2 linked regions of the Thioclava sp. GXIMD2076 genome follow. The protein of the gene in region 1 interacts with the protein of each later gene in a pairwise test. Links are inferred from orthologs where the notes say so. Each region holds a gene or a part of one and is shown in the gene's direction. Other genes may lie near its edges.

Evidence for each region. The genes of interacting proteins can lie anywhere in the genome.
Region 2: the proteins of rlmB (region 1) and tsaE interact in binary tests that used the Escherichia coli proteins (3 or more experiments, as listed by UniProt). The link is inferred for Thioclava sp. GXIMD2076 from one-to-one orthologs.

The regions. Positions count from the first base shown.
Region 1 is NZ_CP149932.1:23,898-30,910, reverse strand. What follows is about bases 1,940-4,679. They hold rlmB (23S rRNA (guanosine(2251)-2'-O)-methyltransferase RlmB), read left to right. Parts: upstream 1,940-2,780; coding sequence 2,781-3,578; downstream 3,579-4,679. Other genes in these bases: WDB91_RS00155 (cupin domain-containing protein), read left to right, coding at 4,385-4,679; WDB91_RS00160 (CoA-binding protein), read left to right, coding at 3,813-4,235; WDB91_RS00175 (hypothetical protein), read right to left, coding at 1,940-2,429. Also shown: WDB91_RS00180 (hypothetical protein), read right to left, coding at 1-1,226; more of WDB91_RS00175, read right to left, coding at 1,443-1,939; more of WDB91_RS00155, read left to right, coding at 4,680-4,963; WDB91_RS00150 (TRAP transporter large permease), read right to left, coding at 5,036-6,340; WDB91_RS00145 (TRAP transporter small permease), read right to left, coding at 6,337-6,987. UniProt on the Escherichia coli protein: Specifically methylates the ribose of guanosine 2251 in 23S rRNA.
Region 2 is NZ_CP149932.1:532,691-539,769, reverse strand. The notes cover bases 1,976-4,781. They hold tsaE (tRNA (adenosine(37)-N6)-threonylcarbamoyltransferase complex ATPase subunit type 1 TsaE), read left to right. Parts: upstream 1,976-3,040; coding sequence 3,041-3,523; downstream 3,524-4,781. Other genes in these bases: WDB91_RS02670 (nucleotidyltransferase family protein), read left to right, coding at 4,473-4,781; WDB91_RS02675 (phosphotransferase), read left to right, coding at 3,523-4,497; WDB91_RS02685 (PAS-domain containing protein), read left to right, coding at 1,976-3,000. In the rest of the region: WDB91_RS02690 (ActS/PrrB/RegB family redox-sensitive histidine kinase), read left to right, coding at 1-1,355; more of WDB91_RS02685, read left to right, coding at 1,507-1,975; more of WDB91_RS02670, read left to right, coding at 4,782-5,162; double-strand break repair protein AddB, read left to right, coding at 5,155-7,079. UniProt on the Escherichia coli protein: Required for the formation of a threonylcarbamoyl group on adenosine at position 37 (t(6)A37) in tRNAs that read codons beginning with adenine.

The DNA.
Region 1 (7,013 bases):
TCGGCGCCGAAGTCGCTGCCATATTCGGCTTCACGGCGCTCTTCCTCACTCGGCTCCTGACCATAGACCGCCAGTTCCTCGGCCAGCGAGCTGCGCGGCGTCCGGGCATGCAGGGTGTCGTGCATATCCTCGGGCATGTCGTCAATTTCGTCCTGCCATTGCGGCGGGTCCATAACATATCTGCCGGTGTCATAAGCGGAAGGAGCGCCATAGGATTGAGCGGGCTCCGCTTCGGCAGGCTCGTAGTCCTGCGCGGAACGGGCATATGTCGCCCGCGCGGCCTCTTGCTCGGCCTCCTCGCGCTCCAGCCGTTCCTGTTCGAGCCGTTCGGCTTCGAGGCGCTCGCGCTCCAGCCGTTCCTGTTCGAGCCGCTCGGCTTCGAGGCGCTCGTGTTCCAGCCGTTCCTGTTCGAGCCGCTCGGCTTCGAGGCGCTCGTGTTCCAGCCGTTCCTGTTCGAGCCGTTCGGCTTCGAGGCGCTCGTGTTCCAGCCGTTCCTGTTCGAGCCGTTCGGCTTCGATGCGCTCGTGTTCCAGCCGTTCCTGTTCGAGCCGTTCAGCTTCGAGGCGCTCATATTCCAGCCGTTCTTCCTCAACGCGGGCCGCTTCGGCGGCGCGCGCCTCGGCTTCCGCGGCCTCGGAGGCGGCTTGGGCTGCGGCGATGGCCGCGGCGCCTTCCTCGGGGGTGCAGATCACGATGGCCTTGTGGTCGGGTTGCACATAATCGCCCTGCGCCAGATATTCGGGCGCATAGGTGGTCAGGCCAAACCACGGCTCGCCCATGAACTCCTCGCCCTGCGGCAGTGCAACGAAGGAGACAGGCCGCATTCCGTGGCTTTCGGCAAAATCCTCGGCCTCGCGCAGCGTGTCGCGTGCGATCACCGCCACATGCACCGTCTTTCCGGGACCGGACCAGTCGAAGACCAGATCTTCCACCGGATAGGGTGTCATGCCAACCAGAGCGGCCTCGATCTGGCGGCGGCGCTCGGCGATGGTCGGGCCGGGGGCATGCACTGCGGTATAGAGGATTTGCGAGGCGGGAATGACGAGCTTGGTGGCAAACTCCGCCCCGCCCAGCTCGATCACCTTGGCGCGCAGCGCGGCCATCCCTGCCTCGAGCCCCGCCTCGTCATCGAGCCGGACCTGCCCATGCGCCATCCAGCCATAGCTGTGGCGTGCAAGGAGGCTGACGGTTTCGTCCGCGAAATTCAGGGCGAATTGAGGTTTCATGGTCTGGCTCGGTGCGTCTCATCGGGGCCTAAAGGCACCGTTTTGGTGTTTTGTTACTGGTAGCCGAGAACGGCTTTCAAGGAAAGCGGCGAACCACCCTGATGGGTGATTTTACCGGAGACTTCGGCAAAGCGCTGCCCATATCGGCAGGAGCTTGCACGGGGTGCCCGAGCCGGAGCGCTCCTGCCGGAAGGGCCGGTTGTAGGGCGCGCAAAGCTATCGTAGCCAGAGCCCTTCGCGCTTGATCCGGTTGCGCATGACCTTCTCGCGGCGCGGCAGGTCGTTCTGGTCGAAGAGCGCGCGGATCTTCTTGCCTTTCCCTTGTAGCACGAGTTTGCGGATCGGCTCATAGGCCTTGATCACTTTTTTGATCCGGTTGGGCGTGCAGACCTCTTCGACCATCGCGATGGCGCTTTCGCTCTCTCGGGCATAGAGAAGGGGAAGCGTGCGGTAATGGCAGCTTGACGCCCCATCGAGCGCGTCGAGGCTTGCGGGCGGACGGCCGCCGCCGAGCGAGGCGATGACCAGCGGCAGCGCGATCTGATCGAGCCAGGGGTCGAGCGACTGGCAGGCCAGCTCATCGGGCGTCTCGTCACGGATGGAAAGCGCAAAGCGCAGGAAGCGCGCCCCGAATTCCTGCGCATCAGCGCCCATGAACCAGCCCGCGTTGAAATAGAGAAAGCGTTTCCAGAATTCCTCGGGCTGGCTCAGATCGAGCGTCGGCTCGAAGGCGATGCCGAACCGGTCATAGAGGCATTTCCAGATTTCGTGATAGCCCGGTCCATAAAGCGGCGGTTCGGGCCATGTGCCCTCGCGGCGCATGGAGGCGGTCGGGTAGCTGAAATCGAGCGGAGGCAGGGGCGCGGTGAAAACGGTATCGGTATCGAAGAAGATGAAAGGTTGGGCCGGAAGGGCGGCCAGCGCCTCGATCTTGTTGCCATAGGGATAGTCTTCGCCGAAATGGCGATTCTCGAAGGGCAGGATCTCGGCGCCGTCCTCTTCGAGAATGGCCCGGATCTCCGGCGTGAGGGTGGTGGGCTCGCGCCAGCGCGCACCTGTGGGTTCGGCCACGATAAGCCGTCCCTTGAACTCGGGGTTTGTCGCGCGGAAAGAGCGTGTAAAGACCACGGCCTCATGCTCGAGACGCCCCCGCTGGGCGATGCAGAGCACGATGAAGTTTTCTTCTGACGATTGTTGCGACATGAAGGGCTCCGGATCGAATGTTGCGAGTATACTAAGCGCAACGCTGCCAGAAAAGACAGAGCTATGTCTTTTCCTAATCACATATTTTTCAGGAGCTTACAGCGTATCACCAGAACCCCTGAGGGGTAGTGGTGGGTGACCCTGGAATCGAACCAGGCGTGGGTCTCCCCGGCGGAGTTACAGTCCGCTGCCGCACCTTGCAGCACGTCACCCGACGCTGTGTGGCGGCTTTTACGGAGAGTGGCGGGGACCGTCAAGCACCTTTTTCGATTTTTCTTGCAACTCTTTCTCGGGCTTGCCAATTGGCGCGCAAATGCGCAGGAAGAAGATCAAGTATATAAGGGGAATCCGATGAAGAAGCCGTCTTGGGTCATCGACAAAGAACGTTCGAAACGCGCAGCGGCGGCGGAAACCGTATGGCTGTTCGGTATTCATGCGGTGCGTGATGCGCTGCTTAATCCCAACCGCACGCGACTGCGTCTGGTCCTGTCCAAGAATGCCGCCGACAAACTGGCCGAGGCCATCGCACAATCGGGCATGGAACCGGAGATCGTCGATGTGCGCCGCTTTACCAAGGACGTGCCGATCTCCGAGGATTCGGTCCATCAGGGGGCGGCACTCGAGGTGAAGCCTCTCGACTGGGGCAAGCTGGTGGATGTCTGCGAACCGGGGCAGGGCTCTCCGGTGGTGGTGCTTCTCGACCGCGTGACCGATCCCCATAACGTGGGTGCGATCCTGCGCTCGGCGGAGGTGTTCGGCGCGCGGGCCGTTGTGGCACCGCATCGCCATTCGGCGCCCGAGACCGGCGCCTTGGCGAAAACCGCCTCCGGCGCGCTGGAGCGGCAGCCCTATCTGCGCATCCAGAACCTTGGCGATGCCATCGAGCAGCTCCAGAAGATCGGCTATGTGGTCTATGGTCTCGCGGGTGAGGCGGAGATGACGCTGGCCGAGGGTCTGTCGAACTCCTCCGATCTGCCGATCGCGCTGGTGATGGGCGCCGAGGGGCCGGGGCTACGCGAGCGCACCCGCGAGCTGTGTGATCATCTGGTGAAAATCCCCTTCGCAGCGGATTTCGGATCGCTCAATGTCTCGAATGCCGCGGCGATTTCGCTTTATGCGGCTGTCAGTCGCCTCCCTGCGCAATCGTGACAGAACTGCCACGGCGCGCGAAAAAATCGATCTTACGGATCACATAGTCGAGAGAATAGCGACGGGGCCTTTAAATGGCCGCCGCCGTTTCTAACTTGATAGGCAGGAGGCGCAGACTCGGAACCGCTGCGCCTTGTTCACTGTCCCTCGTTCCGCACTCGCGCCCAGGCCTTATGGTCGGGGCGCTTTTTTTTGAAGGATTCCCGCAAGGGACTGAAAAAGGGAGTAAAGCCGATGACGACCGACACCACCCTGCGCGAAATATTTACAGCCACCAAAGTGATTGCCGTGGTCGGCTATTCTGCCAACACGGACCGGCCGTCGCATATGGTCGCGAAATTCCTGCAAGGCAAAGGCTATCGGGTGATTCCCGTCAATCCGGGGCTGGCGGGGCAGAGCGAGTTGGGCGAGACCGTCTATGCCGATCTCGCTTCGATCCCCGACGGGATCGCGGTGGATATGGTGGATATCTTCCGCCGCTCCGACGCGGTGCCCGAGATCACCCGCGAGGCGCTGGAGCATCTGCCGTCGCTGCGCACGGTCTGGATGCAGATCGGGGTGGCAAATGCCGAGGCCGCGGAGCTTGCGGAGCAGGCAGGAAAGACCGTGGTGCAGGACCGCTGCCCGAAGATCGAGATGCCCCGTCTCGGGCTATAAACCGGGGTGATCGTGCAGGGTTGCTTAATATTTTTGCATATCCCGAATAAAACTACGGTAAATGCTCGGATTTGCGTGATTTTCTCGTCATTAATCCGTTGCCCTGCTAAGAAAATGTTCCGGACGTAAGGATACAAACGGGACAGGCGATGGAATTTGATGTGGGTGCACGGCTCAAGGCCGTGCGCAAGGCGCGCAAGATGTCACAGCGGGAAATGGCCGCGAAATCAGGCATCACCAACGGGATGATCTCGCTGATCGAGGGCAACAAAACGAGCCCGTCGATTTCGTCGCTCAAGAAAATCCTCGAAGCGCTCGATCTAACCCTGTCCGAGTTTTTCGAAAGCGATGCGGCGGTTGTGGATAAGTTCGTGTTCCGACATGACGAACTGGAGCGCATCACCCCCGAACAGGTGGATGGCTCGGGCATCAACCCGCTGTCTCCTGCGGCCAAGTTGCAGCGTCTGGGCTATTCCCAAGGCAGCTCGCTTCTGATGCTCTACGAAACCTACGAGCCGGGCGCTGATACCGGCGAGCCCTATACCCATGAGGGCGAGGAGGCGGGGTTCGTGATCGAGGGCGAGCTGCTTTTGGAGGTCGATGGCGAGGTCGAGGTGCTGCAAGTGGGGGATGGTTATAAATTCGCGTCCACCAAACCGCACCGTTTCCGCAATATCGGCGCTGTGCGCTGTGTTGTGATCAGTGCCTGCACACCGCCAACCTTCTGAGACCTACGCATTCTGAGACGTTGTCCCCAAGCGGATAGAAAAAGGCCCGAGGTGATCCCTCGGGCCTTTCTTTTACTGGATGCCCATCAACAGGCGCGGCAGCCAGAGCGACAGATCGGGACAGAAGGTCACGATCATCGTCATCGGCAAATGCCCGAAGATCAGGAATTTCAGCGTTGGTTTGAGATATTTGTCGAGCGTCAGCTTGGAGACGCCGCCAGCCATGTAGAGCATCGGTGCACAGGGTGGGGAGACGTTGCCAAGGCCCAGATTGGTGCCCACGATGGCCGCGAAATGGATCGGGTGGATGCCCAGTTCGTTGATGACCGGCAGGAAGATGATCGCGGCCAGAACCGAGCCCGAGATGTCATCCACGATCATGCCGATGAAAAGAAGCACGATATTGATGAGGATCAGGATGACATATTTGTTGTCCGACAGCGACAGCATCGCCTCGGCCACCTCTTTGGGGATCTGCTGCAGGATCATCGCGCGGCTCATCATGAAGAGGAAGAACAGCACCGAGATGATCGAGCCGGTGGTGATGGCCGAACGCACGAAGGAGGTCGCAAAGCTGCGCAGTGTCAGGCCCTTGTAGATGAAGAAGCCCACGGGGATCGCATAGACCAGCGCGATGGCCGCGGCCTCGGTGGGGGTAGCGATGCCCGAATAGATCACGCCGAGGATGAGGACCGGCATCAGGAGCGCCCAGAACGCCCTTACCCCCGAGCGGCCGATAGTCTTTACCGACTGGTCGAAGGTCAGCTTCTCCTCGACCTTGATCGTGTCGACATTACGCAGGAAGATGAAGTTCAGCACGACATAGATGGCGGCCAGCAGGATGCCCGGAACCAGCGTCGACAGGAAGGCCGCGCCCACCGAGATACCACCGGTGATGGCGAAGACGATCATCGGGATCGAGGGCGGGATCATCAGCGCCAGAACCGACGAGCAGGCCACAAGCGCCGTCGCATGTCCTGCGGGGTAGCCCTCACGGATCATGCGCGGGATCATGATCTGGCCGATGGCTGCAATCGCTGCCGAGGACGAGCCCGAGATCGCGCCGAAGAGCGCGCAGGTAATCACTGTCACGGCTCCCAGACCGCCTTTCACGCGGCCGACCAGCGAGTTGACGAAATTGAGAAGGCGTTCGGAAATCCCGCCTTCGGCCATCAATGTGCCGGCCAGCACGAAGAGCGGCAGTGCCAGCAGCGCGAAGCTGGAGGTGGTCTGGTAGGCATAGGGCAGAAGGAACGAGACATCCGAGCCGCTCGCCAGCCCGAAGACCAGCGCCCCCGAGCCGAAGGCCAGTGCAATCGGCATCTCGGCCAGCAGCAGCACCACGATCAGGGCCATGGAGAGGAAGAAGATCGTCATTGGTCACCCCCTTTCGCCGCGAGGGCGGGGTTGCGGAACACGCAGAACTGATTGATGAATTGCAGCACCAGATACAGCACCATGCCACCAAAGCCCGCGATCAGCGACGAGGACCATAGCCAGCGCGGCCAGCGCATGTAGGAACTCATGCGGTTCTTGTCGATCTCGAACATCGCATAGCGGATGGCGTAATAGGCAAAGACGCTCGCCGCGATCAGCGAGAGCACGGTCATCAACATCCGGACGGCCTGAATGGTGCGCGGCGTCTTGACCACCAATGTGAGAATGCCGCCATGGATATGCTCGCCATTGCGCGTCACATAGGCCATGCCGAGGAAATAGATCCAGACGCCGAAGAGAAGGGCGATCTCCTCGATGCCTACGAAGGGCGAGTGGAAGACATAGCGCAGCAGCACCTGCGCGAACATCAGCCCGGCCAGTGCGAGGCCGAAGACAAAGAGGAGCGTGAAGATCAGCCCCGCCAGCAACGTCTCGGCCCGCATCAGGGCGCCATAGAAGCCCGTGGGCTGCCATTCGGGGATGGCGGTCAGCTGGTCGGGAATGTCGGTCGCGTCGACTTCTGCGACATAGATATAGCTATCCGCACCGACCGGTTCGTGCGGATGCTGCTTGGATGATCGGGTCATGAAAGCCTAGCGGGGAAAGAGGAAAG
Region 2 (7,079 bases), 510 kb from region 1 along the record:
CTGCCAATCGGCCCACCTCCCATGAATGGGTGCGGCTGCGCACGCTGACATTCCTGCGTTGGACTGCGGTTATCGGGCAGCTGATGGCCATTCTGGTGGCGTGGTTCCTGCTCGGAATCGGGCTCAACCTTGTCTGGTGCCTGGCGACGGTCGGGACATCGGTGCTGGTCAATCTGCTGGCGCTGTTCCTGACGCCGGAAAGCCGCAGGTTGTCGCAGGGGGCGGTTCTGACGCTCCTGCTGTTTGACACGGCGCAGCTCGCGGTGCTGTTGCTGCTGACCGGCGGGCTGAACAATCCTTTCGCGCTGCTGATCCTTGTCCCTACCACGATTGCGGCGACCACACTTGAATGGCGGGCCACGATGCTGATCGGGGCGGTGACGCTGGTGCTGACGACGCTGGTGGCGGGGCTCTATATTCCGCTGGTATCGACCGGTGGCGAGGTGATCCAGCTGCCCGAACTGTTCGAGTTCGGATACTGGACGGCAATCGTGATCGGGGTGGTGTTCCTTGGTGCCTATGCGCAGCGGATCTCGCATGACAGCCGCGTGATGGCCGAGGCCCTTCTGGCCGCGCAGCTGGCTCTGTCGCGCGAACAGAAGCTGACCGACCTGGGGGGAGTGGTGGCGGCTGCCGCGCATGAGCTGGGCACGCCGCTTGCCACGATCAAGCTGGTCTCGAGCGAGCTTGCCGACGAACTGGCCGATGACGAGGATCTGCGCGCAGATGCGCTCCTGATCCGCGAACAGGCCGACCGTTGCCGCGATATCCTGCGCTCGATGGGGCGGGCGGGGAAGGACGATCTGCATCTGCGCACCGCGCCGCTGATCTCGGTTCTGCGTGAGGCGGCCGAGCCACACATGGATCGCGGTAAGGAAATTATCTTTACGACAGAACCGATTGGCGATGGCAGTGATAAGCAACCGGCGATCTATCGCTATCCCGAGTTGATCCATGCGCTGCGTAATCTAGTGCAGAATGCGGTGGATTTCGCTGACGGTCGGGTCTGGGTCGATGCGCTCTGGAGTGGCTCGACCATCGTTGTGCGGGTCTGTGATGACGGGCGCGGTTATGCGCCGGATGTGATCGGCCGGATCGGTGATCCTTTCCTGCACGGGCGCAGCTCGAATAGCCGCAAAGAATATGAGGGGATGGGGCTGGGGCTGTTCATTGCCAAGACCCTGCTCGAGCGGACGGGCGCACGGATCACCTTCCGTAACGGGACCACGCCTTTTGTCGCGGCCAATCGCAAGCCCGAACGCTCCGGCGCGATCGTGGAGCTGGCATGGCCGCTCGAGCGTCTTCTGGCACCCGAGCGCGAGGCCCTTGGCGAGAATGTTCCCATAGAGAGCTGATGCGAAACGTTTTATTAAGCTTAACTACGCATTAACCATTGTGTTGCATTCTTGGTCTCGGTTTATGGCGTGAGGCTGGGAAATGTTGGAAATTTTGGTCATCACTGGGTTGGTTGCGATCGCATCTGCCGTTTCGGCGTCGGTGGCGATCTTGCTGCTTACACGCCTGCAGGCCGGACAGCGCAAGAAGGACGCGCGGTCCCTCCAGCCGATGATCGAGCAGACGGTCCTGCTCTTCGATGACGAGGAGCTTGTCGATGCGACCGCTCCGGCACGGACTCTTCTGGAAGCCTCCCCTCTGGCCTCGAGTGACTGGGGACGCCTCATCGCCTTCCTGACGCCGCGCTTCGAATCGGTGCGTGACCGGCTCGCGGGTATTGCCGAGATCGGGCGGATCGAGGTCTCCGGCTTTCCGGGTCCGAATGGCGGGGCGCCGCTGCGGCTCATTGCCGAGGATGTGAACGGCTTGACGCGGATCACATTGGTTGATCCGGAAGCCGAGGGCCAAGGGCTTCTGGTGGACGGGCTGTCGCAGCGCGCGCTCGAGGACGAACTCGAGAACCTGCGCCATGCGCTCGATCTGTCGCCCTCTCTGGTTTGGCAGGAAAGCGCAGCCGGCGAGACGATCTGGGCCAACCGAGCCTATCTGCTGCGCGCCGGGTCTCTGGCGGAGGAAGAGGTTACGCTCAGCTGGCCACTCCCGCAGCTGTTCAAACTCGAACTGGAACAGACCGAATATGCGCCGCGCCGCGTGATGCTCCAGGACGAGGACGGGATCGATACATGGTTTGATTGCTACAGCTATCATCTGGGGGACAACTGGGTGCATTTCGCGCAATCGGCGGATGCCACGGTTTATGCCGAAAAAGCACTGCGCGATTTCGTCCAGACGCTGACCAAGACCTTTGCCGATCTGCCGATCGGGCTGGCCATCTTCAACCGTCAGCGCCAGTTGCAGCTCTTCAACCCCGCGCTCAGTGATCTGACCGCCCTCGGGGTGGATTTCCTCTCGAAACGTCCCTCGCTCTATGCCTTCCTCGACCGCCTGCGCGAGACCCGAATGATGGCCGAACCGAAGGACTACCGAAGCTGGCGCGAGCAGATGACCACGCTCGAGAAACAGGCGGCAGCCGGTTATCATTCCGAGACGTGGAACCTGCCCAATGGTCAGACCTATCGCGTGACAGGGCGTCCGCATCCCGACGGGGCGATCGCTTTCCTTTTCGAGGATATCACCTCCGAGATGACGTTGACGCGCAAGTTTCATACCGAACGCGAGATGGATCGCGCGGTGCTGGACAATATCGCGGAAGCCGTTGCCGTTTTCCTGCCGTCGGGCGAGCTGAGTTCGGCCAATGCAGTCTATCATCGTCTTTGGCCCGCGCAATCGGCAGGGATGTGTCTGCATGATTCGTTGCGCGCATGGGCCGAGGCCTGTGTGCCGACCGAGGTCTGGAGCCGCGCGCGCCTGCGTTTGGGAGCGATGGCCGAGCGCGAGCCGCTGGCGGGGGATGTGACCCTGCGCGACGGGCGGGTAATTGCCTGCCGTTTCGTGCCACTGGCGGGCGGAGCCCTTATGGCGAGCTTTGCCGAAAAGGAACTGCTGGCCGAGGTAGAGCCGCTTCGCAAACTCGCAGCGCAATAGCGCCTTTGCATGGACGAACGGTCAGGATAGAACGGGCGCTATGACCGCTCCTATCCTGACCCTGCCTCTCGCCGATCCCGATGCCACCGCCAGACTTGGCCGCGTCATCGCCCCCTTCCTGAAAGCGGGCGATGTTCTGTTGCTCGACGGCCAGATCGGGGCAGGGAAAACCCATTTTTCTCGGGCGTTGATCCAGTATCGGCTCGAAAGGCTCGGCATGTTCGAGGATGTGCCCTCGCCGACCTTTACTCTCGTGCAGGTCTATGAGGCCGAGCCCGAGATCTGGCATAGCGATCTCTATCGCCTTTCCCATCCCGATGACGTTCTGGAGCTCGGGCTCGAGGAGGCCTTCCATGACGCGATCTGTCTGGTTGAATGGCCCGATCGTCTGGGAGATCTGGTCCCCCATGCCGCGCTGCACCTTGCCTTCTCGCTGACAGAAGATGGTGCGGCACGGCAGGTGGTCTTCAGCGGCGACGAGACATGGGCGCGGCGTCTGCCGGATATGCTGGAGGGGCTGTGATGGACATCGAGCGCTTCCTCGCGCAGGCAGGCTGGGGCGGTGCGCAGCGCGAGCCGCTTGCCGGCGATGCTTCTGCCCGTCGCTACGAGCGGGTCGGGGGAGAGCGCCCCGCCGTCCTCATGATCACCCAGCCGGGAGACGAGTTGCAACGGTTCCTCCGCATGACCGACTGGCTGGCGGCGCAGGGGTTTTCGGTCCCGCAGATCTATGCCCGCGCGCCAGAGCAGGGGTTGCTGCTGCTCGAGGATCTGGGGGATGACCTTGTGGCGCGGCTCATTGGCGCCGACCCCGCCCGCGAGGACGAGCTTTACGGTCTGATCACCGATGTGCTGGTTGCCCTGCGTGCGGTGACACCGCCCGCGGGTCTGACGGAACTGGATGGCCGCGGGCTTGCCGCGCTGACGAAGCTGACCGAGGACTGGTATCCGATGACGGCGGCGGCGGATCTCTCGGGGGACATTGCCCGCGCGTTCGAGGCGCTGGATGACGGTCAGCGGGTTGTGTCGCTCCGGGATTTCCACGCCGAGAATGCGCTCCTTCTGCCCGCGCGGCAGGGCGTCGCCCGGCTCGGACTTCTGGATTATCAGGACGCGGTCCTGGCCCATCCCGCCTATGATCTCGTCTCGGCCCTGCAGGATGCACGGCGCGATGTCTCGCGCCAGACTGAAACAGCCCAGATCGCGCGCTATTGCGCCATGACGGGGCAGGATAACGCAATTTTTTCTGCTATTTACGCCTGTCTCGGGGCGCAGCGTGCGTTGCGCATTCTGGGAATTTTCGTGCGCCTGTGCGTGGCAATGGGCAAGCCGCGCTATCTCGAGTTCATGCCGCGCGTCTGGGGACATCTCGATCACAATCTGGCCCACCCCGCCCTCGCGCAATTGCGCGCAACGGTCATGGCAGCTATGCCGCGCCCCGATGTCCCCCTGATCGAGGAGATACGCCGACAATGTGCGACACGCCCGATAGTCTGATGTTGTTTGCCGCCGGTTTCGGCACGCGGATGGGGGCGCTGACCGCGGATTGTCCGAAGCCGCTCGTTGAGGTGGCGGGGCGTCCGCTCATTGATCATGCGCTCGATCTGGTCGTGGAGGCCGGGATCGGACGGAGCGTCGCCAATATCCATTATCGCGGCGATCAGATCGTCCGGCATCTGGCAGGGTCCGATGTGATGATTTCCGACGAGACGGACGAGATTCTGGAAACCGGTGGCGGGCTGCGCAAGGCGCTTCCGCTTCTGGGGCAGGGGCCTGTGTTTACGCTCAATACCGATGCCATCTGGACAGGCCCGAATCCGATCGCGGCCCTGCGCACAGCATGGGACCCGAAGAAGATGTCAGCGCTGCTGATGCTGGTGCCGCCGGAACGGGCGACGGGTCATAAAGGCGCGGGCGATTTTACCCTGACGGAGGGGCGCCTGACGCGTGGTCCCGGATTTGTCTATACTGGTGCGCAGCTTATCGATCCGTCAGAACTTTCGGAAATTCCTGAAGCCGCGTTTTCGCTGAACCTGCTCTGGGACAGGATGCTGGCACAGGGGCGGGTGTACGGTCTCGTCCATCCGGGCGGCTGGTGTGATGTCGGGCGTCCCGAAAGTATTCCGCTGGCCGAGGCGCTGCTGGAGCAGGCCGATGATTGAGCGCGGCATCTATGCGCTGCCTTGCGGCGTGGATTTTCCCCGCGAGCTGGTGGCAGGTCTGATCGCGCGGATGCAGGACCAGCCGCCCGAGGCCATGGCGCGGGTGCGGCTCTATCTGAACTCGGGGCGGATGCTACGCCGTGTGCGTGAGGAATTCGACCGACATGGAGCGCGGTTTCTGCCGCAGCTGAAACTGGTGACCGATCTCGGGCGGGCGCCCATGCGCGGGCTGCCCCCCGCCGAGCCCGCGCTCCGGCGGCGGCTCGAGCTGGCGCAGCTGGTCGCGGGGCTGGTCGACCGTTTGCCGGGGTTCGAGGCGGGGCACGGGATCTTCGGGCTGGCTGACAGTCTGGCCACGCTGATGGCCGAGATGCAGAGCGAGGGCGTGACGCCCGACGATCTCGAGGCGCTGGAGATTGCCGATACCCATGCGCAACACTGGCGGTTGAGCCTTGATTTCATTCGCATTGTTGCCCGCTATTTCGAGGCTGACGCAACCCCCGATGCCGAAGCCCGCCAGCGCCGTGTGGTCGAGCAGATCATCGCGGATTGGGCGGAAGCAGGGCCGACAGATCCGATCATCGTGGCGGGTTCGACCGGCTCGCGCGGGGCCACGGGGCTGTTCATGCAGGCGGTTGCACGGCTTCCCCAAGGCGCGCTGGTGCTGCCGGGGTTTGATTTCTCGATGCCGGAGCATGCGTGGAAAAGCCTGAAGTCGGGCAGTTTCCCGATCGAGGATCACCCGCAATACCGCTATCGCGCGATGCTGGATGCGGTCGAGGCGGAGCCCGGCGATGTGATCCGCTGGCATGACCGCTCCGAGCCTTCACCGGAGCGTAACGCGCTGATCTCGCTGGCGCTACGCCCCGCTCCGGTGACCGATCAATGGATGCGCGAGGGCGCGGATCTGCCCGATCTGCTGGACGCCTGCAAGGATCTGACGCTGATCGAGGCGCGTGATCCGCGCGCCGAGGCCAATGCCATCGCGCTGGTTTTGCGCGATGCGGCCGAACGTGGGGTGCCGACCGCGCTCATCACGCCCGACCGGATGCTGACCCGGCGGGTGGCGGTGGCGCTTGACCGCTGGGGGATCATCCCCGATGACTCGGCGGGGCAACCGCTGCAACAGACCGCGCCGGGGCGGCTCTTGCGCCATCTGGCGGCGATGCGTGGCGAGGCGCTGACGCTGGACGGGCTGCTGACCCTGCTCAAACATCCGCTGACCGCCACAGGCTCGACGATGCGCGGGACGCATCTTCGCTATACCCGTGAACTGGAGCTGGATCTGCGCCGCAACGGGCCGGCTTTCCCCGATCATCCGGCGTTGGTGGCATGGGCACAGAAATATGCCGATAAACCCGACTATGTTGAGAAACTGACATGGGCGAACTGGCTGGGCGCGTTTTTCCCCATGCTGATGTCGCCTTATGAACAGCCGCTTAGTGACTGTGTCAGCCACCATCTGGCCCTTGCGGCGCATCTGGCGACAGGGCCGGATGGCTCGGTCGAGGCCAGCGAGCTGTGGCTTCAGGATGGCGGGCGCGAGGCATGGCGGGTGTTTTCCGAACTGGCCCGCGAGGCGGTGAATGGCGGCAGCTATACGGCGGCCTCCTATACCGATCTGGTCAATCACCTGCTGCAGGGGTCGATGACACGCGCGGGTCTTGCCGCCCATCGTGACATCACCATTTTCGGGGCGCTCGAGGCGCGGGTCCAAGGCGCGGAGCAGGTCATTCTGGCAGGGCTGAACGAGGGCTCGTGGCCCGAAGCCCCCGATCCCGATCCGTGGCTCTCGCGGCAGATGCGTCTGGCAGCGGGACTGTTGCTGCCCGAACGCCAGACCGGACTTTCGGCGCATGACTTCCAGCAGGCGGTTGGTGCCCCGCGCGTGATCCTGACGCGCGCGAAACGCGATGC